DNA from 3 places in the Micromonospora sp. NPDC005324 genome. Region 1 is predicted to be linked to each of the others. Evidence: riboswitches for the same ligand, from Rfam matches in the RefSeq annotation. Region 1 holds a riboswitch; each other region holds the start of a gene.

Evidence for each region. Region 1 has a riboswitch for cobalamin ahead of ABZS40_RS25700 (ribonucleoside-diphosphate reductase subunit alpha). Riboswitches for the same ligand answer to the same signal wherever they lie in the genome.
Region 2: it holds a riboswitch for cobalamin, as region 1 does, so the genes downstream of both, cobN (cobaltochelatase subunit CobN) here and ABZS40_RS25700 (ribonucleoside-diphosphate reductase subunit alpha) in region 1, are expected to answer to the same signal.
Region 3: it holds a riboswitch for cobalamin, as region 1 does, so the genes downstream of both, ABZS40_RS21870 (acyl-CoA thioesterase) here and ABZS40_RS25700 (ribonucleoside-diphosphate reductase subunit alpha) in region 1, are expected to answer to the same signal.

Annotation. Positions count from the first base shown of each region.
Region 1 is NZ_JBEXGE010000028.1:79,612-89,256, reverse strand. It holds gene ABZS40_RS25720 (ATP-binding cassette domain-containing protein) at 1-640, shown strand, start outside; gene ABZS40_RS25715 (aldo/keto reductase) at 693-1,412, shown strand; gene ABZS40_RS25710 (FadR/GntR family transcriptional regulator) at 1,423-2,145, opposite strand; gene ABZS40_RS25705 (enolase C-terminal domain-like protein) at 2,153-3,550, opposite strand; cobalamin riboswitch at 3,805-4,022, shown strand; gene ABZS40_RS25700 (ribonucleoside-diphosphate reductase subunit alpha) at 4,214-6,532, shown strand; gene ABZS40_RS25695 (ribonucleotide-diphosphate reductase subunit beta) at 6,586-7,581, shown strand; gene ABZS40_RS25690 (winged helix-turn-helix domain-containing protein) at 7,888-8,115, opposite strand; gene ABZS40_RS25685 (MerR family transcriptional regulator) at 8,600-9,514, opposite strand; gene eno (phosphopyruvate hydratase) at 9,633-9,645, shown strand, end outside.
Region 2 is NZ_JBEXGE010000006.1:181,707-191,351, reverse strand. It holds gene ileS (isoleucine--tRNA ligase) at 1-1,606, opposite strand, end outside; gene ABZS40_RS08935 (hypothetical protein) at 1,885-2,550, opposite strand; gene ABZS40_RS08930 (hypothetical protein) at 2,583-3,068, opposite strand; gene ABZS40_RS08925 (VOC family protein) at 3,237-3,932, shown strand; gene ABZS40_RS08920 (hypothetical protein) at 4,004-4,723, opposite strand; gene ABZS40_RS08915 (RNA polymerase sigma factor) at 4,716-5,297, opposite strand; gene ABZS40_RS08910 (hypothetical protein) at 5,426-5,761, shown strand; cobalamin riboswitch at 5,890-6,019, shown strand; gene cobN (cobaltochelatase subunit CobN) at 6,286-9,645, shown strand, end outside.
Region 3 is NZ_JBEXGE010000021.1:49,031-58,675, forward strand. It holds gene ABZS40_RS21850 (hypothetical protein) at 1-26, shown strand, start outside; gene ABZS40_RS21855 (S-methyl-5'-thioadenosine phosphorylase) at 67-885, shown strand; gene ABZS40_RS21860 (DUF4394 domain-containing protein) at 1,045-2,214, opposite strand; gene ABZS40_RS21865 (hypothetical protein) at 2,588-4,798, shown strand; gene ABZS40_RS21870 (acyl-CoA thioesterase) at 4,996-5,508, opposite strand; cobalamin riboswitch at 5,639-5,855, opposite strand; gene ABZS40_RS21875 (copper resistance protein CopC) at 5,987-8,044, shown strand; gene ABZS40_RS21880 (copper chaperone PCu(A)C) at 8,110-8,712, shown strand; gene ABZS40_RS21885 (Dyp-type peroxidase) at 8,736-9,645, shown strand, end outside.

The DNA.
Region 1 (9,645 bases):
CAAGAGCACCCTGATCAAGACCTTGTCCGGTGTGCATCCGCCGGACGAGGGCGAGATCCGGGTCGGCGGCCGTCCGGTCCAGTTCTCCACTCCGGTCGATGCCCGACGTGCGGGGGTGGAGACCGTCTACCAGGATCTCGCCGTCGCCGACGACCTCAGCGTGGCCGCCAACCTGTATCTGGGCCGGGAGATCCTCCGCCCCGGACCGCTCGGTCGGCTCGGGCTGTTGGACAAGCGCGCCATGCGCCAGGGCGCCGCCGCCGCCCTCGACGAACTCGGCGTACGGATCCCCCGAGTCACCACCCCGATCGCGATGCTCTCCGGTGGGCAGCGGCAGTGCGTGGCGGTGGCCCGCGCCATCATCTGGGCGACCAACGTGGTCATCCTCGACGAGCCCACCGCGGCCCTGGGTGTGGTCCAGACCGGGCGGGTGCTCGACGTCGTCCGGCGGGCCCGTGACGCCGGCATGTCGGTGGTGCTGGTGAGCCACAACATGCCGCAGGTGCTGGAGATCGCCGACCGGGTCGAGGTGTTGCGCCTCGGTCGGCGCGCGGCCCAGCTCCGCGCCGACGAGGTCACCACCGACGATCTGGTCGCCGCGATGACCGGCAGCACCAGCGTGGATCGGGACGAGCGGTGACTGCTGTCGTCCAGCGGGGCGCGCGCGATCCCGCCTGTTCGAAGAGTACGTGGTGTCGACGAAGGTCGGCCGGCTGCTCGTGCCGTCACCGGAGGGGTTCGACGTTCCCGCCGACCATCGCCGGGTCTGGGACTTCAGCCGCGACGGCGTACGCCGTTCGCTGGAGGCGAGCCTCCGGCGCACCGGCCTGGACCGGATCGACGTGGTGTACCTGCACGATCCGGACGAGCACTGGGAGCAGGCCGCGCACGAGGCGATCCCGGCGTTGGTGGAGCTGCGGGAACAGGGCGTCATCGGTGCCGTCGGGGCGGGGATGAACCAGTCCGCCATGCTGGCTCGCTTCGTGGCGGAGACCGACGTGGACGTGGTGATGTGCGCCGGCCGGTACATCCTGCTGGAGCAGGGCGCGTTGACCGACCTGCTGCCCGTCGCGCAGGCCCGCCACGTCGGTGTGGTGGTCGCCGGGGTCTACAACTCCGGGCTGCTGGCCCGGGACGTACCGCCGACCGACGCCGTCTACGACTACCGACAGGCGCCGGCAGAGGTGATCGACCAGGCCCGCCGGATAGCGCGGGTCTGTCAGATGTACGGCGTCACGCTGCCCCAGGCGGCGTTGGCGTTCGTCAGTCGTCACCCGGCCGTGGTCTCGACGGTCGTCGGCATGCGGGACGAGGCCCAGGTGACCGAGACCCTGCGCCGATCCGACGTCGACGCCCCGGATCAGCTCTGGGCGGCGTTGTACGACGAGGGGCTGCTCGACGTGCAGTCGTGAGGGTCGGCGGTCACGACCGGGCCGTCTCGATGCTCGCGTCGGCGTCGTCGGGTAGCCCCTGCAACGACTCCTCCACACCGATCAGGTGGTTGGCCATCCGGGTGCGCGCCCGCTCCGGGTCGCGCGCCACCAGGGCCTTCAGGATCGCCACGTGTTCGTCGTGGGTGCGCAGGTCCGCGCCCTCCTCGTGCAGACTCCGCCAGAGCCTGCCACGGATGGTGCGCCCGGCGAAGGCTTCGATCAGGCCGACGAGCACCGGGTTCTCGGCGTGCACCGCGATGATCCGGTGGAAGGCGATGTCGATCTCCATGATCCGCTCGTGGTCCGGCGGTGACTGGCCGATCAACCGGGCCGCCTCGTCGAGCAGGTCACCCGCCTGGGCCAGCGCCTCGTCGGTGATTCTGGTCGCCGCCAGGCAGGCGGCCTCGCACTCCAGCAGACGGCGAACGGTGTGGATGTGCCGGGGGTCGCCCTGGCCCTGGAAGTCCACCACGAAACCCATCGGGGCCAGCAGTTGTAGCGCGTCGAGGTTGGTGACGTAGGTGCCGTCGCCCTGACGGATGTTGACGATGCCGAGGATCGACAGCGCCGACATCCCCTCCCGCAGGGACCCCCGCGAGACACCGAGCTGCTCGGCCAGGTCCTTCTCGATGGGCAACCGGTCCCCAGGCCGGAACTGCCCTTCGAGGATCATCCGCTTGATGCCGTTGACCACTTCGTCAGTGCGAGACATGACCCCCCTAACGGCCGGCGGGGGTGGCCTTCCCACCCGCGATCACGTACGCCGCCTCCGGAGATGACACGGTAGTCGGGTCTGTCGCGCCCCAGTAGTGGCCGTCGGGAAACCGGTAGAGCGCCACCGACTCCTGACGCATCCGGGTGGAGTAGCCGGGTTGGCTGGGCAGGACGTAGCCGCTGCCCGAGCCGGTGTCCCGGATGATGCACGGGTCGGTGAAGTGCTCGTGCAGGTGGTCGACGAACTCGGTGACCCGGTTGGTGAGATCCCCTGAGACGGCGACGTAGTCGAGCACCGACACGTGTTGGACCATCTCGCACAGCCCGACACCGCCGGCGTGTGGGCACACCGGGACGTCGAACTTGGCGGCGAGCAGCAGCACGGCGACGATCTCGTTGATGCTGGCCAACCGGCCCGTGTCCAGCTGGCAGAAGTCGATGGCCTCGGCCTGGAACAGCTGCTTGAACATCACCCGGTTGTGGCAGTGTTCGCCGGTGGCGACGCCGATCGGCGCGACGGCGCGGCGGACGGCCGCGTGGCCCAGGATGTCGTCGGGGCTGGTCGGCTCCTCGATCCACAGTGGCGTGAACTGGGCGAGGGCGGTGACCCACTCGATGGCCTGACCGACGTCCCACACCTGGTTGGCGTCGATCATCAGGTTGCGATCCGGCCCGAGGATCTCCCGCGCGATCGCGCATCGGCGGATGTCGTCGTCGAGGTTGGCGCCCACCTTGAGCTTGACGTAGCCGTAGCCGGTGTCCACCGCCTCCTGACACAGCCGGCGCAGCTTGTCGTCGCCGTAGCCGAGCCAACCCGCCGAGGTGGTGTAGGCGGGGTAGCCGGTCCGGTCGAGCTCGGCGAGGCGGGCGGCCTTCGTGCCCTCCTTGGCCCGCAGGATGGCCAGTGCCTCGTCCCGGGTCAGCGCGTCGGACAGGTAGCGCAGGTCAGCGATGTCGACGAGTTGCTCGGGGGACATGTCGACGAGCAGCCGCCACAGCGGCTTGTCGGCGAGCCGGGCGACCAGGTCCCACGACGCGTTCAACACGGCGGCGAGGGACAGGTGGACGACACCCTTCTCCGGACCGAGCCAGCGCAGTTGCGAGTCGGAGGTGAGGAGGCGGTAGACCGCGCCCATGTCCGCTGCCATCGTGGCCACGTCCAGGCCCACCAGGCGTTGTGCCTGGTGGACCGCCGCCGCCGCGACGATGTCGTTGCCGCGACCGATGGTGAAGGTCAGGCCGTGCCCCGCGAGTGGCGCGCCCACGCCGTCGACGCCGTCGGTGTGCAGGATGACGTAGGCCGCCGAGTAGTCGCCGTCCTTGTTCATGGCGTCTGACCCGTCAGCGGTCAGGGAGGTGGGGAAGCGGACGTCCTCGACGGTGACGGCGGTGATCTGCGGCATGCGCTCCTCGCCCGGCTAGGCTAAAGATCAGATGATCACTGGGAGTATACGGAGGGCTGTCTCAACAGGTCAACGATGTCGATCACCGCAGGCGTCCAGACATAGGATGTTTCTCGTCGCACGGGAGCCCTGTCTCCGTTGCCCGCGTCGGACGGCCTGGCGTGCTCGGCCGGGTTGGTGACGGTGGTCACCGAGTCGGCACCGACACGCCCGACACCGACATGTGGGGTGTGACAACGGCTGCGTCCCTATATATGGTGTCGAGCGCAGCTGGTTCGGCCGCTCATCCGGGGCGGTCGAGGCAACAGGGAACCCGGTGGAAATCCGGGACTGTCCCGCAGCGGTGAGTGGGAACGACCGCCGTCATCAGCACTGGGCCGCCAATCGGCCTGGGAAGCGACGGCCAGTAGGAGACCGGCGAGCCCGGTCGTGCCCGCGAGTCCGAAGACCTGCCAGCGCGCCGCGTACCCGCACCCGGGTGGGCGGCGGTCCGAGGCCGCGTGGGACGGCTGACGCCACCTGACCCACGCCGGGCTGGCGTGGCGTCCGTCGGTGTCTGTCTCCTCGCGTCCGGGCCACCAGGTCTCGAACTCCGAGGAGCGAGTGGTGACAGTCACCGAGGTAGTCCCTGCCAGCGGCGACGCGACAGCGCGGCGGACGCCGATGCAGGTTCGCAAGCGCGACGGCGGCACCGAGCCCGTGGACGTGAACAGGATCGTCCGGGCGGTCGAGCGGTGGGCCGACGACCTGGCCGACGTCGACCCGATGCGAGTTGCCACCCGCACCATCAGCGGCCTCTACGACGGCGCGACCACTGCCGAACTGGACCGGCTGTCCATCCAGACCGCCGCCGAGATGATCGGTGAGGAGCCGCAGTATTCGCGCCTCGCCGCGCGGCTGCTGGCCGGCTACGTCGACAAGGAGGTGCGTCGACAGGGCATCACCTCGTTCAGCGCGGCGATCCGGGTCGGCCACGCCGAGGGACTGATCGGTGACGACACCGCCGCGTTCGTCGCCGCACACGCCGCGACGCTCGACCACGCCATCGACCCGAACGGCGACCGCCGGTTCGAGTACTTCGGCCTGCGCACCGTGTACGACCGCTACCTGCTGCGCCACCCCACCAGCCGACTGGTGATGGAGACCCCGCAGCACTGGCTGCTGCGGGTGGCCTGCGGCCTGTCCCGGACGGCCGACGAGGCGGTCGACTTCTACCGGCTGATGTCCAGCCTGGCCTACCTGCCCAGCTCACCGACCTTGTTCAACTCCGGCACCCGGCACACCCAGATGTCCTCCTGCTACCTGGTCGACTCTCCGCTCGACGAGCTGGACTCGATCTACCAGCGGTACGCCCAGGTCGCCAACCTCTCCAAGTTCGCCGGTGGCATCGGCATCGCGTACTCCCGGGTCCGCTCCCGCGGCGCGCTGATCCGGGGCACGAACGGGCAGTCCAACGGGATCGTGCCGTGGCTGCGCACGCTGGACGCGAGCGTCGCCGCGGTGAACCAGGGTGGCCGACGCAAGGGCGCGGCCTGCGTCTACCTGGAGCCGTGGCACCCGGACATCGAGGAGTTCCTGCAACTGCGGGACAACACCGGCGAGGACGCCCGGCGCACCCACAACCTCAACCTGGCCAACTGGATCCCGGACGAGTTCATGCGCCGGGTCGAGGCCGACGAGCTGTGGTCGCTGTTCGACCCGCACGAGGTGCCCGAGCTGCCCGACCTGTGGGGGGAGCGGTTCGACGCCGCGTACCGGGAGGCCGAGGCGCAGGGGCGCTACGTGCGGCAGGTCCCGGCGCGGGAGCTGTACGGGAAGATGATGCGGACCCTCGCCCAGACCGGCAACGGCTGGATGACCTTCAAGGACGCCGCCAACCGCCTCTGCAACCAGACCGCCGAGCCGGGCAACGTGGTGCACCTGTCCAACCTCTGCACCGAGATCGTCGAGGTGTCCAGCGACGCCGAGACCGCCGTGTGCAACCTCGGCTCGGTGAACCTCGCCGCCCACCTCACCGCCGGCGGCATCGACTGGGAGCGGTTGCGCGCCACGGTGCGGACCGCGGTGACCTTCCTCGACCGGGTCATCGACATCAACTACTACCCGACCGCGCAGGCGGCGGCGAGCAACCCCCGCTGGCGGCCGGTGGGGCTCGGGCTGATGGGCCTCCAGGACGTCTTCTTCGCGCTGCGGCTGCCGTTCGACTCGCCGGCCGCCCGCGAGCTGTCCACCCGGATCAGCGAGGAGTTGTACCTGACCGCGCTGGAGACCTCCGCCGACCTGGCGCGCGACTTCGGCGCGCACCCGGCGTACCCGCAGACCCGGGCCGCGCGGGGCCAGCTCCAGCCCGACCTGTGGGGTGTCGAGGGTACGCAGACCGCGCGGTGGGACGCGCTGCGCGAGCGGGTCGAGGCGTACGGGCTGCGCAACTCGCTGCTGGTGGCGGTCGCGCCGACCGCGACCATCGCCTCGATCGCCGGGTGCTACGAGTGCATCGAGCCGCAGGTGTCCAACCTGTTCAAGCGGGAGACCCTGTCGGGGGAGTTCCTCCAGGTCAACACCGCTCTGGTACGCGAGTTGAAGGCCCGTGGTCTGTGGACAGAGCGGATCCGTTCGGCGATCAAGCGGGCGGAGGGGTCGGTGCAGGACATCGCCGAGCTGCCGGCCGGCGTACGGGAGCTGTTCCGCACCGCGTGGGAGCTGCCGCAGCGGGCGTTGATCGACCTGGCCGCGGCCCGCGCCCCGTTCATCGACCAGTCCCAGTCGCTGAACCTGTTCCTGGCCGCGCCGACCATCGGCAAGCTCTCCTCGATGTACCTGTACGCCTGGAAGGCCGGGCTGAAGACCACCTACTACCTGCGCTCGCGCCCCGCGACGCGGATCCAGCAGGCCACCGTCAGCGCTGTCGCACCCGTCGTCGTCGACGCGGAGGCGCTGGCCTGCTCGCTGGAGAACCCCGAGTCGTGCGAGGCCTGCCAGTGACTCCCGCCGAAGCCATCACCGACGCCGGCACCACCGACACGAGGACCACGCACATGCTGCTCGACCCCGGGATGGACCTGACTCTGCGCCCGATGCGCTACCCGCACTTCTTCGACAGGTTCCGCGACGCGATCCGCAACACGTGGACGGTCGAGGAGGTCGACCTGCACGCCGACCTCGCCGACCTGGACAAGCTGTCGCCGGCCGAACGGCACCTGGTCAGCCGACTGGTGGCGTTCTTCGCCACCGGTGACACGATCGTCGCCAACAACCTGGTGCTCAACCTCTACCAGCACGTGAACAGCCCGGAGGGCCGCCTCTACCTGTCCCGCCAGCTGTTCGAGGAGGCCGTGCACGTCCAGTTCTACCTCAACCTGCTCGACACGTACGTGCCCGACGAGACGGAGCGCTTCGAGGCCTTCGCGGCCATCGAGAACATCCCCTCGATCCGTCGTAAGGCCGAATTCTGCTTTCGCTGGATCGACTCCCTGAACGACCTGCGGGAGCTGCGGTCCCGCGAGGACCGACGGACGTTCCTGCTCAACCTGATCTGCTTCGCCGCCTGCATCGAGGGGTTGTTCTTCTACGGCGCGTTCGCGTACGTCTACTTCCTGCGTTCCCGCGGCCTGCTGCACGGTCTCGCCTCGGGCACCAACTGGGTGTTCCGCGACGAGTCCATGCACATGGCGTTCGCGTTCGACGTCGTCGACACCGTCCGCGCCGAGGAGCCGGACCTGTTCGACGACGACCTCGCCGACCAGGTTCGCCGGATGCTCACCGAGGCCGTCGAGTGTGAGGTGCGGTTCGCCGAGGACCTGGTGGGCCACGGTGTGCCCGGGCTGACGTTGGCCGACATGCGGGAGTACCTCCAGCACGTCGCCGACCGCCGCCTCGCCCAACTCGGCATCGCGCCGCACTACGGGTCGAGCAACCCGTTCGGCTTCATGGAGTTGCAGGACGTGCAGGAGCTGTCCAACTTCTTCGAGCGGCGGGTGTCGGCGTACCAGGTCGGGGTGACGGGCACTGTCGCCTTCGACGACGACTTCTAGGCGGCAACCTCAACCCACGCGTTGCCCCTGAGGAACGCCCCGTCCGCGCCGATCTTGCACTTTCGGTCGCCGATTTGCGCGCAATGCTCTTTTATGTCGCGACAGGAAGTGCAAGATCGCGGGGAAGGGGCGTTCCAGTCTCGTCGATCATGGAGCTGTGGTGCCTGATTTGGTGTGGTGCAGGCACTTTGTCACCCACCGCAACTCCATGATCGACGAGGCGGTGCGGGGTTGGCTGACAGCCACTCCGTCTAAACACGACGGTGCTGAGCTGCTTCTCATCAATTGATGAAGGAAGCGGCGTGCTCAGCTCTGGGCCTCTGCGACGTAGACACCTTTGCCTGGATGGCCCTCGACCAACTCGCGGTCTTTGAGGATCGTCATGACCCGGTTGATCGTGGAGATGTGCACGCCGTACTGTTCGGCCAGCTCGCGGGTGGACGGCAGCTTCTCGCCCGGAGCAAGCTCACCCGATTTGATTTTTCCCGCGATCTCGTTGGCGATCCGCCGGTAGTCCACTCGCTCGGTCGGCATGGGTCGATCTCCGTAAGGTTCCCTGGTTTCGGCAGCCCAATCTGATCACGAGGGGACCTGTTCCAACAAGTTCCACGAAGCACGTTGACCTGCTCCTACAAGTTGGAATAGGTTGCAGCTAGGTCGCGTTCCCTGGTTTCGGCAAACTCCTGGGTTCTCGGCCGCACACCCACCTGGGGGAGCGCGGCAGATGGTCGCTGCCCCCAGGTGGAGCCAACGTCGTGAACGCGGGAGGGTGTCGCCGTGCCGATCGTTGAACCGGTAAGTCGGGCAGACGAACTGTTCGCCGCCATGCGGACGCTTGATGCTCACTGGACTCGGGCACTTGACCAGCCGTGGCGTTCAGGCGGCTGCCTCGAGTGCGCGGGTCCGAGCGAATGCCGTCAGCTCGATTGGTCGTTGGGTGTTGTGGCGGACGCCGCATCGATCATGTTGCAGAAGTAAGGATGGACGCCGAGCAGTGCGGCGAGTTCGACGACGAATTCTAGGCGGCGACCGATCCGGAGGCCGGGCGTCGCTTGGTGAGCCACCGCATGACGTCCAGTGGGTGCGACGCCGGGTCCGGGATCGGGTGGAAGACGTGTTCCACCTTGCCGTCGGCGACGATCAGCGTCAGTCGTTCGTAGACGGTCATGTCACCGGCGGTGCGGGTTGGCAGCCGCAGCGCGTCGGCCAGGGTCAGCCTCGGGTCGGGGATCAGCGGGTAGGGCAGCCGCAGCCGGTGGGCGAGTTCCCGCTGGTATCCGGTCGACTGCGCGGACAGGCCGTACACCCGGGCGGCGCCGGCCGCGCGAAGTTCCGCGTGGTGGTCGCGGAACCAGGCGGCCTGCTCGGTGCTGCCGCGGGCGCCGTGGATCTCCAGCAGCCCGTTGGGCAGGTCGACGCCCGGCCGTCCGGTCAGTGGGTAGACGAAGATGACGCTGCGTCCGTCGCCGAGCGCGCCGAGATCGACCGGACGGCCGTCGGTGCCGTAGAACGACAGCGGTGGCAATCTGACGCCGACCAGCTCCGCGGTGTCGCCGCCTTCCGCCCGACCACCGGGCACGACCTGGGTAGCGGCGGCGTCGAGGCGCGCGTCCAGCGCGTCCCGCTGGGCGCTCAACAGACCAATCCGCTCCTGCAGATGGGTGATCGTGCTGCGGTACGTGGCCACTGCCGCCGCGCACACGTCGGTGTCGTCGGCGCCACCGGCTATCGACTCCACGAAGGGCCGGGTCTCCTCGACGGTGAGGCCGAGTGCCATCAGCTCGCGGATCTGGGCCACCAAGCGCACCGCCATGGGGTCGTACTCGCGGTAGCCGTTGCTCAGCCGCCGGGGCACCACGAGCCCGGCCGACTCGTAGTACCGCAGTGCCCGGACCGTGGTCCCGGTCCGCCGTGCCAACTCACCCACCCGCATCCCGCGACCCTAAACCCGCACCCCGGGGTACGGGTCAACGTGGCGATCGTCGCGGTGCCAGGGCCGCCGTTTCCTGCCAGTCTGGCTGCGAAAAGGCAGCCTGAACAGGGAGTGTGTGATGACGGCAGTCA
Region 2 (9,645 bases), on a different contig from region 1:
ACGGCATCGCCCCGGAGTCGTACCAGGCGTCGATCACCTCGGGGACCCGGGTGGCGATCCGGCCGCAGTCCGGGCAGGCGAAGGTGATCTCGTCGACGTACGGGCGGTGCGGATCCAGCTCGGACAGGTCGGCGCCGGCCAGCTCCCCGAGCTCCGTACGGGAACCGACAGCGGTCACGTGGTTGTCCGGGCATCGCCACAGCGGCAGCGGGGTGCCCCAGTACCGGGAGCGGGACACCGCCCAGTCGATGTTGTTCTTCAGCCAGTCGCCGTAGCGGCCGTGCTTGATGTGCTCCGGGAACCAGTTGGTGTTCTCGTTCTCCCGCGTCAGCTCGTCGCGGACCTCGGTCGTCCGGATGTACCAGGATGGCTGCGCGTAGTACATCAGCGGGGTATGGCACCGCCAGCAGTGCGGGTAGGGGTGCTCGAACGGTTCGTGCCGGAACAACCGGCCGGACGTCCTGAGACGGTCGATGAGCAACGCGTCGGCGTCCTTGAAGAACACCCCTCCGACCAGGTCGATGCCGTCGGTGAACCGCCCGTTCGGGGCGACCGGGTTGACCAGCGGCAACCCGTAGGCGCGGCAGACGGCGAGGTCGTCCGCGCCGAAGGCCGGCGCCTGGTGCACCAGGCCGGTGCCGTCCTCGGTCGTGACGTACTCGGCGAGGACCACCCGGTGCGCGTCCGGGATGTCCACCAGGTCGAACGGCCGTTCGTACCGCAGACCCTCCAGGGCCGACCCCGGTACGGTCGCCAGGATCTCCGCCTCGTCGCCGAGGACCCGCCGGGTCAGCGGTTCGGCGACGATGAACGTGCCCTCCCCGGTGCGGGCGAGGGCGTACGTCACTGTGGGGTGTACGGCGACGGCGGTGTTGGACACCAGGGTCCACGGGGTGGTGGTCCAGATCAGCAGGTCGACGCCGCTGTGGCCGGCCACGTCCCCGCGCAACGGAAACCGCACGTACACGGAGGGGTCGGTGACGGTCTCGTACCCCTGCGCCACCTCGTGGTCGGAGAGGGTCGTGCCGTCGCGGGTGCAGTACGGCGCGACCCGGAAGTCCTCCACCAGGCGCCCACCGTCGTGGATCTGCTTCAGTGACCACCAGACGCTGTCCACGTACTCCGGGGACATGGTCTGGTACGGATGCTCCAGGTCGATCCAGTAACCCATACGTTCGCTGAGCTGGACGAACTCGTCCACGTGCCGCAGCACCGAGGCGCGGCACAGGGCGTTGAACTCCGCGACGCCCATCTTCTCGATGTCGGGCTTACCGCTGAGCCCCAGCTCCTTCTCCACAGCGAGCTCAACGGGCAGGCCGTGGCAGTCCCACCCGGCACGGCGTGGCACCGAGAAGCCCCGCATCGTGCGGTACCGGGGAAAGAGGTCCTTGAAGACCCTCGCCTCGATGTGGTGGGTGCCCGGCGTGCCGTTGGCGGTCGGCGGCCCCTCGTAGAACACCCACGGCGGACCGTCGGCCGTCTGCTCCAGACTCCGGTCGAACACGTTGTTGGCCTGCCACCACTCGATGACCGCGCGGTCCACGCCACCAAGGTCGATCTTGGTGGGCAGTGGCACGAATGGCGACTTCGACGGACCGTCCGGCACCGACGTTCTCCCTACACTCCACGTCCGCTCGCGCGGGCATCAGCTCACTGCCCACACGGGGACGAAGCGCCGGGCGTATGGCCAGGACTCCGCGGTACCACCCCGCTTGCGCCCCGATGGTGCGGGCGCCGCTCCATTTCGCGACGTGACGTGCCGCGACGTCCGGTTCTACCGGGGCGATCGAGCTGCCCGTTCTTCCGGAGGCTCCCCGGTGATGGCCGGATCGGTGCCGATGCCGCCAGCATAGCTGTCCGTGCGCGGAGCCAGTGGCCGGAGCGCTAGGCGTGCAGCCAGACGCGTAGGGGGCCGGTGGTGGTGAAGCCTGCGGAGAGCGCCGGCGTGAGGTCCGCTGTGGTTTCGTAGCCGACCATCGGCACGTCGGGCAGGGTGACGCACACCGCTCGCCAGATGTCCCGGGGGTTGTCGGTGCGGGTGAACAGGTTGGAGACGCCGTACGGGCCGTCGCCGCTGAGCACCGCCCCGCCGATGATCACACCTCGGTCGTCGCGGCGGGCGAGCACGCGTACGCGGGGGTCGGCCAGGAGCGCGGGCCGGAACAGCTCTCCACCGCCGTGGGCCGCCGCCCAGGCCGCCAGCTCGTCGGGCGTGGTGACAGCGGCCAGCGGTGTGCCGACAGGTGGTGCCGACGGTGGCCGGTGGATCCACTGCGCGTCGAAGAGCACCCGGAACCCGTACCCGGACAGGTCGAGGTCGGCGAAACTGTCCTTCACCGACGCGCCGGGCCCCGCGTCGATCCGGGCCAGCAGGGCCTCGGCGTCGACGCCCGGCCGCACTGTGACCGCGTCCGGGTACCACTGTGGCGAACGGTGGGGGACCGACCAGGCCTCGCCGTCGGTACGGCCGGCCAGCCCGTGGCTGCCGCAGACGATGTCGCACCACTCAGCGTTGTTGCGGGCCGCCGCGACCCGTGCGTCCAAGGGCATGATCGGCAGCCTAGGCGGCCCGAGGGGTGCGGTCAGGGGGCGTAGACCAGGTCCATCATGTCGGTGTGCCCGGACCAGCGCAGGTCGAGGCGCCAGCAGCCGGCCTGCGGCAGGTCGATGATCGACGGACCGGGGCCACCGGGGACCTCCCGGATCACCCGGGTGTCGGCGCCGTCCAGCCTCGCGGTGATCACCAGGGTTGCCGGTGCGGTCGGGTCGGGCGAGGTCGTGGCGGCGCGGGCCACCCAGAGGATCTTGTTGTTCGACCCGTCCGTCCGGACCCGCCGCAGCGGATGGGCGAACAGCACCGCCACGATGTCACCCTTCGCGCCGAAGACGTGCGGAACCCGCGCGTCCCCGCTGAACCCGGCGTCCGCCCAGTCGGGCAGCGACCCCGTCTCGACCCGCGCCGCGCAGGCGGTCGCGGTGCTCGCCGTGGTGGCCGCACTCGCCGTCGGCGCCGCGCCGCTGGTGGTGGTCGTGCACCCCGCCAGCAGGACCACCGAGGATGCCAGCATCAACCTGCCCCAGGAACCCATCCCGCCCCTTCCGGTACGCGCCGAGGACTCGTCGCACCTTTCCGACACCGCCCGGGCCCGCCGGGTTCCCAGTGCCCCGACCGGGACGTCTACCGGGTTGGCGGCGGGGACAGAGGGGGAATTGCGGGCGCATGTGAGGATGCCGACGTGGAACAGAGACTGGGTCGGCGGGCGGCTTCGGACGCGGTCAGCGACCAGGGATGGCGCTATCTGCTGGGCGCGTTGCGCGCGTCGGTCCCCGTCGGCTCACTGGTCCAGGCGACCGAGGTGGCGGCGCGCGTGGTGGCGGTGTGCGGTGGCGACGCCGATGGGCACCTACGCGCTGACATCCGGCCAGACCGGGTCGTCCTGACCCTGCAGTCGGCGGATCAGGCGGCGCTCACCGCTTGCGACATCGACCTTGCGCATCGGATTTCCACCGCAGTGCGGGACGTCGGGCTACTGACGGAGCCTGAGATTGGTACGGGAGCGCCGCGGTCGGTCCAGCTCGTGGAGATCGCTGTCGACGCGCTCGACATCGCAGCGGTCCGGCCGTTCTGGAAGGCCGTGCTGGGCTACATGGACGAGGCGGGAGCCGACGGTCCCACGGACCCGATCGTCGACCCGGTCGGACAGGGGCCGGCGATGTGGTTTCAGCAGATGGATCAGCCACGCCCTGACCGCAATCGCATCCACTTCGACATCTGTGTCCCGCACGACGAGGCGCCACGGCGGATCGACGCCGCGCTGACGGCCGGTGGCCGACTTGTCTCCGCGTCCCATGCTCCCGCCTTCTGGGTCCTCGCCGACATCGAGGGCAACGAGGCGTGTGTGACGACCTGGCAGGGCCGAGACGACTCGTAGACCGGGCGCTCCGCCCGGCTGTCGACGCGTGCGTCCGACACATTCGCTACCCGCCCGGACCCGACCGCGTACTAGCCCAGTGAACGCGCGATCTCGATCGCCTCGGTCTTGGTGAGGCTGCCCTCCAGCCGGTAGCTCACGTCGTTGTCCTGCCAGATCAGGGTCGAGGCGGCCAGTCGGGCGGTCTCCCTGCGGATCCCGCCCGCCCGGTCCACGTAGGACAACACGTGTGGGCCGTCGACCCAGACGGCGAAGTCGCCGTTGACCTGGACCCAGTCCGCGCCCGGCGGGGTGACCTCCTTGTGGAAGGCCAGGTCGAGGTGACCGTCGAACGCGTCGACGCGCAGCGCGCCGCCGTCGTAGAGCAGCGTCGCCACCCGGTACCGGCCCGTGGCGTCCGGGTCGGCGACCAGCACCTGCTCCGGCGGGCCCAGCATCGCCGGCAGGCGGATCGGAAACCGCACCGCCCGTTGGGCCTCGTCCAGAGCGACGGCACGCTGCCCGGGCAACGGTGCCGCGGTTCCGCCGGGCGGCGTCGGGGCGGATGAGGTGGCGATGCTGACCCCGGCGAAGCGCAGCAGCCCCGTGACGACGTCGGCGATCGCGGCCCGCGTCGGCGGCAACACCGCCACCAGCACTGCGACGAGGGCCACCGCGGCGAGCGACCGCCACCGGCGCCGCCGGGGCGCGGGCGCCCTGAGTCGTACGCTGACGCCGGCGGTCACGTCGGGCGGATCGGGGGTGTCCAGCCAGGCGGCCAGGTCGCGCAGTTCCCGTTCGAGGTCACCCATGCCGGACCTCCGCACCGTCGAGCAGGCCACGAAGCTTCGCCAGCGCCCTTGACGTGCGCGACTTCACAGTGCCCCGGGGCCAGCCCAGAGCCGACACCGTCTCCTCCTCGGTGAGATCGAGGAAGAACCGGCAGACGATCACCTCGCGGTCCCGTACCGGCAGTTGCCGCAGCGCCTGCACCAGCGACGCCCGGCGCTCCCCGGCGAGGACCGCGCCGACCGCGTCGTCCTCGGCGATCTCGGACGTCGGGTCCGCTGCCGCGGCCCGCAGGACGAGACCGTCGCGCCGACCCCGGGAGCGGTGCAGGTTGCGGGTCTCGTTCGCGACGATCGCGAGCAGCCACGACCGGAAGGACGCGTCACCCCGGTAACGGGACAGCTTCCGGTACGCCTTCACAAACGCCTCCTGGATGACGTCCTCGGAGTCCGAGCCGGCGCCGAGCAGCACCGCGGTCCGGTACGCGGACGCGGTGTGCCGGGCGACCAGGAGGTTGTACGCCTCCAGGTCACCTTCCCGAGCACGGGTGACGAGTGCCTCGTCGTCCAGGGGAGCCTCCGTTCGGATCACACTCATGACACCGCCCACCCCTAGTGGGTTCCACAGGGATTTCCCGACACGGGTCAGCTCTCTCCCATCCGGCGTGCAGCGTATTGCCAGGAATCGGTGCTGCACTGGAGGGGCGTCGACGAGAGGGGCGGGGCATGAGCTGGTTCAATCGGCGGTCACGGGGTGCCGAGGCGACCCCGACGAAGCTGGACCGGGAGGCGACCCGCGACGACCTCGCGGCGCTGGAGGCGTTCGTGGCCACCCGGCGCGGGGTGGAGTTCTACCTGGAGCCGGAGACGACCGCGACGGACACCACAGTGATGGCGATCGCCCACGACGGCGAGTGGATCCGGCGGCGTACCGGAACGCCCCGCGCGGCCGGGGCCATCGCCCGCAAGCACGCGGTGCCGCTCTACGAGGCGGCGCGCACCGGCTACCCGGAACGGATGCGGACCTGGAGCCGGGCCCACCCGGAACGCCACGCCCGCTGATCGGGCGCGGCAATCCCCGTGCAGCGATATCTTCGCAGGTCAATGTGGTGAGCGTGGCCGCGTGGCGGTGGGGTCCGCGTTGACCGGCGGCGCGGCGGTGTGGCAGCATTCGCGGCCTGACGGCAGTGAAGGAAGTCGGTGCGAATCCGACGCGGTCCCGCCACTGTCACCGGGGAGCGATCCCCCCTCGTGAGTCACGGCCGTGTGTCTGCGGTTGGAAGGCCGGGGGAGAGCGTCGATCCGGAAGCCAGGATACTTCGGCCGTCGGGATGTACCCCAGGGCGTGGACACCCGAGGAGGACCCGATGACGCACGGCGTCTCTTTCATCGACGATCATCGTCGTATTGCGCTCCAGGGCACCGGCCACCGGCACCGCTGAGCCGACCGCCCGTCGCTGACCGGCCCCGACGCCACGCGTCGCTGCGCCGTCCATCAGGGCCGTCGTACCGGCTGACGCCGTACCCACCCGCATCGCCCCGGTCGCCCCCGTGAGGGCCCAGGGCGTCACTTTCCGGAGCCTTCCGTGCGCATCCTGCTGCTGTCCACCGCCGACACCGACCTGCTGGCCGCCCGCGCCAGCGGCGCCGACTACCGGTTGGCCAACCCCGCCCGGGTCACCGCCGAGGAGGTGCCCGCCCTGCTCGACGGGGTCGCCCTCGTCGTCGTACGCCTGCTCGGCGGTCGGCAGGCGTGGCCGGACGGCCTCGACGCGGTGCTCGCCACCGGTGTACCGACTGTCGTGCTCGGCGGCGAGGCGCTGCCCGACGCGGAGCTGATGGCGATCTCCACAGTGCCGTCCGGGGTCGTCACCCAGGCGCTGGCATACCTGGTGGAGGGCGGCCCGGACAACCTGGGGCAGTTGGCCCGGTTCCTCTCCGACACGGTGCTGCTCACCGGCGAGGGGTTCGCCCCGCCCGCGCCCACCCCGGCGTACGGCGTGCACGGCGAACACCCCGCCGACCCGGACCGGCCCACAGTGGGAATCGTCTTCTACCGGGCGCACGCCCTCGCCGGCAACACCGACTTCGTCGACGTCCTCGCGGACGCGGTCCACAGAGCCGGCGGCAACCCGCTGCCGATCTTCTGCGGCTCGCTGCGCGGGCTGACAGCGGGCGCCGGCCCACTCGGGCTCTTCGCCCGCTGTGACGCGCTGCTGGTCACTGTGCTCGCGGCCGGCGGCGCGGTCGCCGCGGACGCCTCCGGTGGTGGCGACGAGGACGCCTGGGACGTCGGTGCCCTGGCCGCCCTGGACGTGCCGGTCATCCAGGCGCTCTGCCTCACCAGCACCCGCGCGCAGTGGGCCGACAGCGCCGCCGGGCTGTCCCCGCTGGACGCCGCCATGCAGGTGGCCATCCCCGAGTTCGACGGCCGGATCGTCACAGTGCCGTTCTCGTTCAAGCAGATCGACGCCGACGGGCTCTCGGTCTACGCCGCCGACCCCGAGCGGGCCGCCCGGGTCGCCGGGATCGCCGTGCGCCACGCCCGGCTGCGGTACGCGCCGCACGCCGACAAGCGGGTCGCCGTGGTGCTCAGCTCGTACCCCACCAAGCACTCCCGGGTCGGTAACGCCGTCGGGTTGGACACCCCGGCCTCGGCGGTCCGGCTGTTCGCCGCGCTGGCCGAGGCCGGCTACGACCTGGGTGACGCGCCACCGCCCGACGACGGCGACGCGCTGATCCACGCGCTGATCGCCGCCGGAGGCCACGACGTGGAGTGGCTCACCCCGGAGCAGTTGGCCGCCGCCGAGGCCCGGATACCGGGGCCGACGTACCGGCGCTGGTTCGATCAGGTCCCGGCCGAGCTGCGCGAGCGGATGCGGGAGCACTGGGGTGAGCCGCCGGGCGAGCTGTACACCGAGGGCGGCGACATCGTGCTCGCCGGGCTGCGCTTCGGCAACGTGGTGCTGCTGATCCAGCCGCCCCGCGGCTTCGGGGAGAACCCGATCGCCATCTACCACGACCCGGATCTGCCGCCCAGCCACCACTACCTGGCCGCGTACCGCTGGTTGACAGCGCCCGTCGCGGACGGTGGCTTCGGCGCGGACGCCGTGGTGCACCTGGGCAAGCACGGCACCCTGGAGTGGCTGCCCGGCAAGGGCCTCGGCCTGGCCGCCGACTGCGCGCCCGACGCGGTCCTCGGCGACCTGCCGCTGGTGTACCCGTTCATCGTCAACGACCCCGGCGAGGGCACCCAGGCCAAGCGGCGGGCGCACGCCGTGGTCGTCGACCACCTGGTCCCGCCGATGGCCCGCGCCGAGACCTACGGCGACCTGGCCAAACTGGAGCAACTGCTCGACGAGTACGCGACGGTGCAGGCACTCGACCCGGCCAAGGTGCCCACCGTGCGGGCCCAGATCTGGGACCTCGTGCGCGCCGCCGAGCTGCACCACGACCTGCACGCCGAGGCGATGCCCGACGCGGACGACTTCGACGACTTCGTGCTGCACCTCGACGGGTACCTGTGCGAGGTCAAGGACGTGCAGATCCGCGACGGGCTGCACATCCTCGCCGACGCGCCCACCGGCGAACCACGGGTCAACCTCGTCCTCGCGGTGCTGCGCGCCCCGCAGATCTGGGGCGGCGCCCGCGCCCTGCCCGGCCTGCGACAGGCCCTCGCCGCCGCGTACTCCCTCGACGAGCAGGAGCTGCTCGCGTCGCCGGGTCAACGACTGGCGCTGCCCACGGCGTTGACCGACGTGGTGGACGGGCCCGCCGGCACCGCCGCCGACGCGATCGACCTCATCGAGGCCCTCGCGCGGCGGCTGGTCGTCGGCATGGAAACCCTGGACTGGGCCGTGGACACGGTCGACGCCGTGGTGACCGAGGTGACCGGTCAGCCGATCCCGGACGTCGCCGCGGTGCTGCACTTCGCCGCCACCGAGCTGGTGCCCCGACTGGACCGGACCACCGACGAGCTGACCAACACCCTCGGGGCGCTCGACGGTCGGTTCGTGCCGCCCGGCCCGTCCGGCTCGCCCACCCGGGGCCTGGTCAACGTGCTGCCCACCGGCCGCAACTTCTACTCCGTCGACCCGAAGGCCATCCCCAGCCGCAACGCCTGGGACGTCGGGATTGCCCTCGCCGACTCCCTGCTGGCCCGGCACCTCGCCGACACCGGGGCCTACCCCCGCTCGGTGGGGCTGACCGTGTGGGGCACCAGCGCGATGCGGACCCAGGGCGACGACATCGCCGAGGTGCTCGCGCTGCTGGGGTGCCGGCCGGTCTGGGACGACCGGTCCCGGCGGGTCACCGGCATCGAGGTGGTGCCGACAGCCGAGCTGGGCCGCCCGCGCGTCGACGTCACAGTGCGCATCTCCGGCTTCTTCCGTGACGCGTTCCCCCACGTCGTGGCGCTGCTCGACGACGCCGTGCGGCGGGTCGCCGCGCTGGACGAGCCGGACGAGGAGAACTACCTGCGGGCGCACGTCACCGCCGACCTCGCCGAGCACGGCGACGAGCGGCGGGCCACCGCCCGGATCTTCGGCTCCAAGCCCGGCGCGTACGGCGCGGGCCTGCTGCCCCTCATCGACGCCCGGACCTGGCGCAGCGACGCCGACCTGGCCGAGGTGTACGCGGTGTGGGGCGGCTACGCGTACGGCCGTGGCCTGGACGGGCGGGAGGCGCGCGCCGACATGGAGCGCTCGTTCGCCCGGATCGCTGTGGCGGTGAAGAACCAGGACACCCGTGAGCACGACATCGTCGACTCCGACGACTACTTCCAGTACCACGGCGGGATGGTGGCGATGGTCCGTCACCTCACCGGCACGTCACCGCACGCGTACGTGGGTGACTCGGCGATGCCGCACGACGTGCGCACCCGCACCCTGGGTGAGGAGACCCGGCGGGTGTTCCGGGCCCGGGTGGTCAACCCGAAGTGGATCGCC
Region 3 (9,645 bases), on a different contig from region 1:
GACGGGTCGGCAAGTCGAGGCGTTGAACGGGTGATTCCCCGCCACTGCCCCCGAGGAGGCAACAGCATGACAAGGTACGCGGAAACACCCCGGGCCGACGTGGGGGTGATCGGCGGCAGTGGCCTCTACCAACTGGTCGACGGCGGCACGGCGGTCGAGGTATCCACCCCGTACGGCCGCCCCTCCGATCCGATCACCGTCGGTCACATCGATGGCCGCACAGTGGCGTTCCTGCCGCGGCACGGCGCCGACCACCGGTTCCCCCCGCACCGCATCAACTACCGGGCCAACCTCTGGGCCCTGCGCATGCTCGGGGTACGCCAGCTCCTCGCGCCCTGCGCCGTCGGATCGCTCACCACGGCACTGGCCCCCGGAGCGCTCGTCCTCCCCGACCAGATGGTCGACCGGACCAGCGGACGGGCTGCCACCTACTTCGAGGAGGGCGCGGTTCACACGTCGTTCGCCGACCCGTACTGCCCGACCGGACGCATAATCGTCGCCGCTGCCGCCCGCAACGTCGGATACGAACCCGTCATCGGCGCCACGATGGTGGTGGTCGAGGGCCCACGCTTCTCCACCAGAGCGGAGTCACAGTGGTACGCCCGCCAGGGCTGGCAATTGATCAACATGACCGGGCACCCGGAAGCGGTCCTCGCCCGTGAACTGGAGCTGTGCTACACCCCCATCGCGCTGGTCACCGACCTCGACGCCGGAGTCGACGCCGCCGGCGCGGTCAACCACGCCGAGGTTCTGCGCATCTTCGCCGCGAACGTCGAGCGACTACGCGAGGTGCTCCACCAGGCGGTTCCGGCGCTGTCCCACGAATCCGACTGCGCCTGCACCCGGGGGCACGAGGACGTCCCACTTCCGGTCACCCTGCCCTGACCGGCGATTGGTTGGTGGTTGCGGTCGCCTGCCCCTCCACCCGATGACGTCACGACGGTGAGGCCACGAGGACATCAGCGCACGTCCCGTCAGCGCAGTGGCAGGCAGGCCGGGTGGGCGCCTGCCTGCCACTGTCTATGTGCCTACCTGAGCTGAGGATCAATGCTGCTCGAGCGGCAATGCGAGGTCAACAACTGTGTAGTCGCCGAAGGCGCCCTGCTTCTCGGCGTTCCCGGTCAGCATGTCGATCTGGTAGAGCTTGCTGCGGTGGTCGACCTGCAGAACGGCGTAGCCCTTGTTGTAGACGGCCTTGTCGTCGCGAATGCTGCTGTAGACGTCGAAGCCGGCCCGAATGTCGGCGTCGACGCCGAGCTTGCCGGTAGCCGCCAGTTGCCCGGAGTTGGCCGGGGACTGCACCGCCACCTGGTCAAGGTTGGTGTCGATGTCGAACAGGGTGGTGGCGGTGTCGGGGTCAAGGTCATTGTTGGTGTACGCCGCGCCGGTCACTCCCTTGGCCACGTCGGTGGACGGCGGGTAGGTAAGGGTGCCGTCCTCGACCGTGACGTCGTCGTTGAGGTTGTGGCGCAGGTTCTGGCCCTGATCGCTGATGACACGCAGCCGGTCGGCGGCGGGGTTGAAGTCGACGCCGAAGTAGTCGCCCTTGAGTTTGACGCTGAGTTGGCTCACCTCGGTGGCTTTCGCGTCACGGGTGGAGATCAGGTAGATGCCGCCCTCGTCGCCGACTCCGTAGAGCCGGCCGTTCTGCACCCGGTAGTCGATGCCGACGAGCTTCTCGTCGTCCTCCAGCCGCACCCGGCCGATGGAGCAGGCATCCCAGGGCTTGTCGACGTCAAACTTGATCAGCTTCTGGTCGTCGGTCAACCCGACGGCCTTGAGACCCTCGCGCCCTCCTTTCCTGTCGTACTTTGACCGGTCATCGTTGTCGTGCTTCGAGGAGTAACGACCCTTGTCGTGGCCGGCGTCCGATTGGCACGACCTGTCGCGGTCGTACCGACCGTCGTTGCCCGACCCGCCGTCGGCGAACGCCGGGCTGGCGAACGCGCCGGTCCCGAGTGCTACCGACAGGCTGGCGAGCAACAGGTTCCTGTTGAGCGGATACTTCATGGTGAGCACCTCTCCGGCAGGGCTGAGGCCGAAAGCCTCAATCAGTCCCAAGAACATGAAAGCAGCTCGCATGGGCCTTGCGGGCGGCAATGAGCGATGTTGACGTCGGCCTGCTCCAGACGGCTCTGAACAGCAAAAACGTCCCAACGTCCGGCGCCGGGTCAACTCGGTTGCCAGACCGCCACCCAGACGCAGATGCCGCACGTTGAGCTCGATGCGCGTCCACGCCCATCACTGCCGTCAACTCCGGCTATCCGGATACTGACCGCCCGCCGACCACAAGGATGTGCGACCGCAATCGCCAGGCTCTGTTGGCCCCTCACCCAGCGACGACGGCGGGGTCGCAAGGCACAGCCGGCCTGAACCGGTACATTAGACCGCCTACGATGAATTCCTGTTCTGATCTCCAACGCCCGCCGCCGCAACGGCAGCGCCTCCTCCGCCTGCTTTAGAGCCACCAACGTACACAAGGGTTGTCCCCCCCTGCGTGGGGTACGCCCGTTGCGCCACGCGGGCGCCGTCGGATCAGCCGAGCGGGTCGGTGTGAGCTGTGCACACGCCGAGGGGCCGGTACCGGATGGATCATCGCGAGGCGGGCGGGCGCGCCGGGGATGACGCCGTGGTGGAACTGCGGGTGCACGGGGTGTCCGCCACCAGCCCGGACGACCTGCTGGATCGACCGCACGCGCGGCAGGTGGCGGGTGACCACAGGGGCGGCTTCTACCGACTTCGGCCGGGAAACCACGAGGGCGGCGAGGCGGACGGGGTGACGCTGGAGGCCTACCGCTGGAACAACCTGCCCGCTGGCAACGCGGCGCGAACGCTGGCGATGGTGATCCTGCTGCCCTTCATGCTGATCAACCTCGCCATCTGGATGCGTCCGGCCGGAACCCGATCGGACCCGGTGATCAAGGCCCTGTGTCGGTTGTTGGCACTCACCCTGACCGGGATGTACGTGCTGAGCATCGTGGGGACCACGCTGGATGTGATTGCGTGGAAGTGCATGTCCTCGCCGGAGTGCCTGGCCGGACGCAGTTGGCTCTCCTGGCTCGGGGAGCGTCCGGCCGGACTGCGCCTCGCGGTGCTCGCGCTGGTGCCGGCTGCGGCCATCAGCCTGGTGTGGGCGATCAGCGCTCGCCCGGCACTCCCGTTCCACGTCTTCCGTGCGGCCGACCAGCCCCTTGCGGCGAACCGGCTCACCGCCGTCGGCCGGTGGGACAACGAGCCGCTCATCGGCCGACTGCGCTCGATTCACGTCGCGGCGGCGTTCGCCACGCTGGACCTCAGCCTGCTCGGCGCCCGGGCCGCACAAGGATTGTCGATCGGCACCGTCACGCTGGCGGCAGCTGCCGGACTCGTGCTGATCACCTGCGCGGTTCTGCTCTGCACTCCACCCCTGACCGCGCCCACGGAACGGCGGCTCGACCGGTTGGTCAGCGCGCTGCGCCCGATCGCCCTCGGCCTGACCGTGCTGGTCTGGATTTACGTTCTGACCAGTTCGGCCTCCTGGCCGGAGCGGAACGGGCTGCCCGGCTACAACCTGACAGTCGTCGGGCTGTTCACCGGTCAGGCGGTGCTGCTGGCTGCCCTGGGGGTGGTGCTGTTCTGGCACCGGGATCGAGAGCCGGATGTCGCGCCCTCGCTCGGGTTCGGCGCCCTGGCGACCTCCGTGGCCGCGATCAGTCTGGCGCTCGCGTTCTCCGCTGAAATGGTCTATCGGGTGTCCGACGTCCTGAACAGGGGCGCGCCGACCGCGGGGACGCTGATTACCAGCCCTCCGCGGTCCTGCATCTGGGCGCTTCTCGGCTTTACGCTGGCGGTGCTGGTGACGCTGGCCGTCGCCAGCGTGGTAACGCTGGCGTCACGACCGGGCCGGGTCCGTGCCGCGTCGGCAATCGTTGCTCGTGACTTCCCAGATGCACCGAGCGATGCCACACCGCGACTGCGGCAGGTGCGCAGAAGCATCGCCCGTGCCCGGTTCACCGAGCGGCTGGTGCCGCTCGCGGTGCTCTACGCCTGCCTTGCCGGAGTCGGCGTAGCGGCGGTTGCGCTTGGCCTGCTGCCGACGCCTCCCGGCGAACTGGTCCAGCGCTACCTGCGGCTGCCGGCCAGTTCCGTCAACGTCGGCATCGGGGTCGGCAGCTACCTGATCGCCGCCATCATCGTCGGCCTCATCGTCGGTGGAATCTTCGCCTACCGCACCCCCGGATTTCGCCGGTACGTCGGCGTGCTGTGGGACCTGGGCACCTTCTGGCCCAGAGCCGCGCACCCGTTCGCGCCACCGTGCTACGCCGAACGGGCCGTGCCCGAACTGACCTGCCGGATCACTCACCTCGTCGACTCCGGCAACGTGGTGGTGCTCACCGGACACAGCCACGGCTCCGTCCTGCTCGCCGCGACCGTGCTCCAACTGCCGCCACGGGTCGCCGACCGGATCGCCCTGCTCACCCACGGCTCGCCCCTTCGACGGTTGTACGCCCGACTCTTTCCCGCCTACGTCAGCGACGAGGTGATTCACGAGATCGCCGACCGGGTCGACTGGCGGTGGGTGAACCTGTGGCGGGACACCGATCCCATCGGCGGCCGCGTTTTCCCGACGCCGCGACCCGACGAGGCGTCCGACGCCGTCGGTCGAACGGCGGCGGTGGACCGCCGGCTTCGCGACCCACACGGCGTCACAGCTCCGGCCGGTGACGACGTCTCGCCCCCGATCAAAGGACACAGCCCCTACGAATCCGACAAGGCGTTCGATGAGGCGGTGCGTAGCCTTGCCGACCAGCTTCGCTGAGCAAGCGGTCGCGAGCAGGCTCCTCCGCGTCGCGCACAGCAGGGGACGCACGGCCGCCGCCACAATGACGTTGTTGACGATGGTCGCGGTGACGGTGCGGACGACTGCGAAGCCGGTCACGTCCACGGCGACCGCCGCGACGACACCGGCCAGGTCCAGGCCGAGCACCGCTGGGAGTTGGACGGACCGCGCGCGGGTCAGTCGTCTTCGGCACCGTCGAGCAGCGCGCGCCGCAGCGCCAGTCGGTGCTTCCGGCGGATCTCCGCCTCCCGGTACCGTCGGCGGTCCCCGTCGGTCTCCGGTAGCAGCGGCGGCACCGTCCGAGGCTGGCCGTCGTCGTCGATGGCGACCATGACCAGGTGGGCGGTGGCCACGTCGGTGGGCGGCACCGCGCGGTCCCACCGGTCGGCGGTCACCTTGACGGCCACCTCCATCGAGCTGCGGCCGGCCCAGGTGATCCGGGCGTCGACGTGCACGACGTCGCCGACCCGCACCGCGCGGAGAAACGCCGTCTCGTCGATGGCGGCGGTCACTGCCGGCCCGTCGGAGTGCCGGGCAGCGACCACACCGGCGACGGAGTCGATGAGGTTGAGGATCCGGCCGCCGTGCACGGTACCCATCAGGTTGGTGTGGTGCTGGTCCATGATCTGCGAAAGGGTCAGGTGCGACGCCGACGGCGCTCGGCCGGCGATGGTGGTGGTGTCGTGCACAGCGGTAGTCCGTCCCTCGGGAAACCACACCGCCGGGTCGCGGACACACGCTGGCGAGGGCCTGGCCGTGCGCCACACGCACGGCCCGTCACCCGCTCAGCCCACCCGCGAGGCCGACGGCAGCGCACACGGTTGTGTGCGCGGCACTGGCAGGTCTTCGGACTCGCGGGCCCGACCGGCTGCGCGCCGATCGCCTACTGGCCGTCGCTTCCCAGGCCACTGGCCCAGTGCTGATGACGGCGGTCGTTCCCACTCACCGCTGCGGGGCAGCCCCGGATTTTCACCGGGTTCCCTCTTACGACGCCCAGCCGGTCACGACGGGGCGAACCAGCGCCGTCGGCGAGCATAGCTGGCCAGGGAATGTGTCCACCCGCGGCGTCCTGCCGCGGCGACGGATGGCCTGATCGTCAACTTTTGCCATTTGAGGAAGAAGATCGTCACCCCTTGAAAAAAGTCTCGCGAGGGTGAGGATATCCAGATGCGTCGTCTCCCCCAGACTTGCGGGCGGGTGGTCTCGGGCCTCCTCGCGTTCCTCCTCGCCTCGGCGGTCGCCCTCCTCGCGTCCGCCCAACCCGCCGCAGCTCACGGGACCCTCGCCATGTCGACACCGGCGAGCGGCGCCACAGTGCGCGAGCCATTGACGTCGGTGCAGCTGTACTTCACCGAGAAGGCAGCCTCCAACGCGTTCTTCACGATCACCGCCCCGGGCGGCACCCGTGTCGACAACGGCTGGTCGTACGGGGAGCAGAAGCCGGTACGGGAGTACTTCCTGGTCAACGGGCAGTTCGAGCCACGGGAGTACACGACGGGGTTCCCCGCTGTGGTGTCCGTCGCCCACCTGCCCGCCAAGGGCCAGTACTCGGTGAGCTACCTGTCGGTCGCCTCGGACGGCGACACCGTGCGGGGCACCCTGACCTTCCGCTACGACGGGCGGGTGACGGCAGCGCCGACAGGGTGGAGCCCGCCGTCGACCCAACCGGACCCGGCGCTGGTGGCCGCCACCGAGCAGCACAGCACGTCCGGGCAGGCCTCGGCGGTGCCGACCACCGCTGACGATCCGTCGACGCCGCCGGCTGCGGCGGCCCCGTCGACCGGGTCGACCGAGGAGAGCGGTCCCGGGGCACTGGCCTGGGCTGGCTGGGCGGCGGCGGTCGGGGTGGTGGCCGGGTTCGTCGTCTGGCGTCGCCGATCCGCCGGCACACCCACCGGCCGGGGCCGTACCTCGGGGGCGACCTCCGGCCGACGCGGCGGTGGCGCCCGTACCCCGAACAGGGCCGGCACCGGCAGGACCGTCGGAGGCAAGGCTGCCGGTGACAAGACTGTCGGGGGCAAGGCCGGCGCTGACAAGACCGTCGGGGGCAAGGTCGGCGCGGCGACCGGCGTCGTCGCGCGTACCGCGAGCGACGAGCGGCGGCCCGGCACCCTGCCGGCGGCGCGCAAGGGCAACACTGTCGTCACGGCCCGCACGGGCGTTGCGGTCGATCGGACGCCTACCGATCAGGTGACCAAGGCCCTCGCCAGCACGGACGGCGAGCTGACTGTCGACCCCGGACCACGGCCCGACACGGACCTCGCCGCCGCGACGCCTGGGTCCCGGTTGAGCAACACCCACCTGGCGCTGCTCGTCGGCGGGCTGGTGATCGCTCTGCTGGCCGGGTTCGGGTTGGCCCGTATCGGCACCGCCGACGAGAGTCCGGCGACCGGCAACGCACGACCGTCAGCCGGCGGACCGCCCGACTCGGGCCAGGTGGGCTCCGCGACCGACGGGCACCAACACCCGGCCGGTACGGGGCCGCACACGCATCGGGGTGACGACGCGACGGGCGCGACGCTGGCGACCGGGACGACGGTCAGCGCCGGCGGGTACACCCTGCAACCGCTGGAGCGGTCCCAACCCCCTGGTGTACGCGGCGACTACCGGTTCCGCATCGTCGGGACCGACCGGCAGCCGGCAACGACCTTCGCGGTCGTCCACGACAAGCCGTTGCACCTGATCGTGGTGGGCCGCGACCTGGCCGGCTACCAGCACCTGCACCCGACGATGGCGCCCGACGGCACCTGGAGCGTCCCCCTGACGCTGGCCCGACCCGGCGGCTACCGCGTCTTCGCCGACTTCTCCGTCACCGCGGCCGACGGCAAGCAGCAGCCTCTCGTGCTGGGCGTCGACCACATCGTGCCCGGCGCGCACAACCCGACCGCGCTGCCGCCAGCGCAGTCGCAGGCGACGGCTGGTCCGTACGCGGTGTCGATGACCGGCACCCCGACGGTGGGGGTGACGGCGCCAATCCACTTCCAGGTCAGCGCCGACCCGACCGTACCCGCGCAGCTGGAGCGGTACCTGGGCGCGTACGGGCACCTGGTCGTCGTTCGTGAGGGCGACCTCGGCTACGTGCACGTCCACCCCGAGCAGGAGCTGGTCGACGGGACCGTCAAGTTCTGGCTGACCGCGCCGAGTTCAGGGCGGTACCGAGCCTTCTTCGACTTCCAGGTCGCCGGCACTGTGCACACCGGGGAGTTCACGATCAACGTGCCCTGAGTCCGGAACTTTCTCCCAGCTGCGGCCGACCAACCTCCCAGCAGCAACCATCGGAGGAATAACACATGCGCACCACCAGCCCGAACGCTTCACGCCGCCGCTCGGCCGCCGTCCTCGCCGCCGCGATCCTGACGGTGGGCGTCGCCGGCTGCGGCTCGTCCGACTCTCCGTCGACAGCTCAGGCGGGCCCGTCCGCGTCGGCCTCGGCCAACCCGGACGCTGGCGTGATCGGCATTCGTGACCCGTGGGTGAAGGCGGCTGACAAGGGCATGACGGCGGCCTTCGGGACCCTGGTCAACGACGGCGACACCGATGTCACGGTGACGAATGCCACGACCTCCCTGTCGCCGATGGAGCTGCACGAGATGGCCATGAAGGACGGCAAGATGGTCATGCAGGCCAAGCAGGGCGGCATCGTGATCAAGGCCAAGAGCACCCACGCCCTGGAGCCCGGCGGCGACCACCTCATGCTGATGAACCTCACCAAGCCCGTCCAGGCCGGCGACGAGTTGACCTTCACGCTGACCTTCGCCGACGGCAAGACCCAGCAGTTCAGCGCCGTGGCCAAGCCGTTCACCGGCGCGCAGGAGAGCTACGCCCCCGGGCACGGCGAGCCCATGCCCAGCATGAGCCCCACGCCGGGGACGAGCATGAGCCCGGCATCGTGACGCAGACGCCACAGGTCCGGCCGGTGAGCAGGCGTGGCCTGCTCACCGGCGGAGCCTTGGCCGCCGGCGGAGCACTGGCCGGCGGTGCCGCGATCGCCGCCACCCGTGTCGGGAGGACCGGACCACCATCGGCGACTGCCGCCGACACGACGCCAGTGGCGACGGTCGGCGGCCTGGTCGAGCCGTTCCACGGCGCCCGGCAGGCCGGGGTGGCCACCGAACCACAGGCGCACGCGTCGTTCGTGGCGCTCACAGTGCGGGCCGGCGTCGACCGGGCCGCCCTGGGTCGGATGTTGCGGTTGCTCACCGACGACGCCGCCCGGCTCACCCAGGGCCGACCTGCGCTGGCCGACACCGAGGCCGAACTCGGGCTGCTGCCGGCACGGCTGACGGTGACCTTCGGCTTCGGGCCGGGCCTCTACCGGGCGGCCGGCGTCGACGACCGCCGGCCGGCATCAGTCGCCGACCTGCCGTCGTTCCGCATCGACCGGCTCCAGCCGGCCTGGTCCGGCGGTGACCTGCTGCTCCAGATCTGCGCGGACGACGCGATCTCCGTCGCCCACGCCCAACGGGTCCTGATCAAGGACAGCCGACCGTTCGCCACGGTGCGGTGGGTCCAGCAGGGCTTCCGGCGCAGCCCCGGTGTCGAGCCGGGCGGCCACACCCAGCGCAATTTGTTCGGTCAGCTCGACGGCACCGCCAACCCCCGACCCGGCACACCGCTGGACACCGCGCTCTGGGCGCCGGACGGCCCGGCGTGGCTGCGCGACAGCACCACACTGGTGCTGCGGCGGATCAGCATGAACATGGAAACCTGGGACCTGCTCGGCCGGACCGACCGCGAACTCGCCGTCGGGCGACGGCTCGACACCGGCGCCCCGCTCACCGGCACCGCCGAACACGACGAACCCGACTTCGCCGCCACCGACCCGG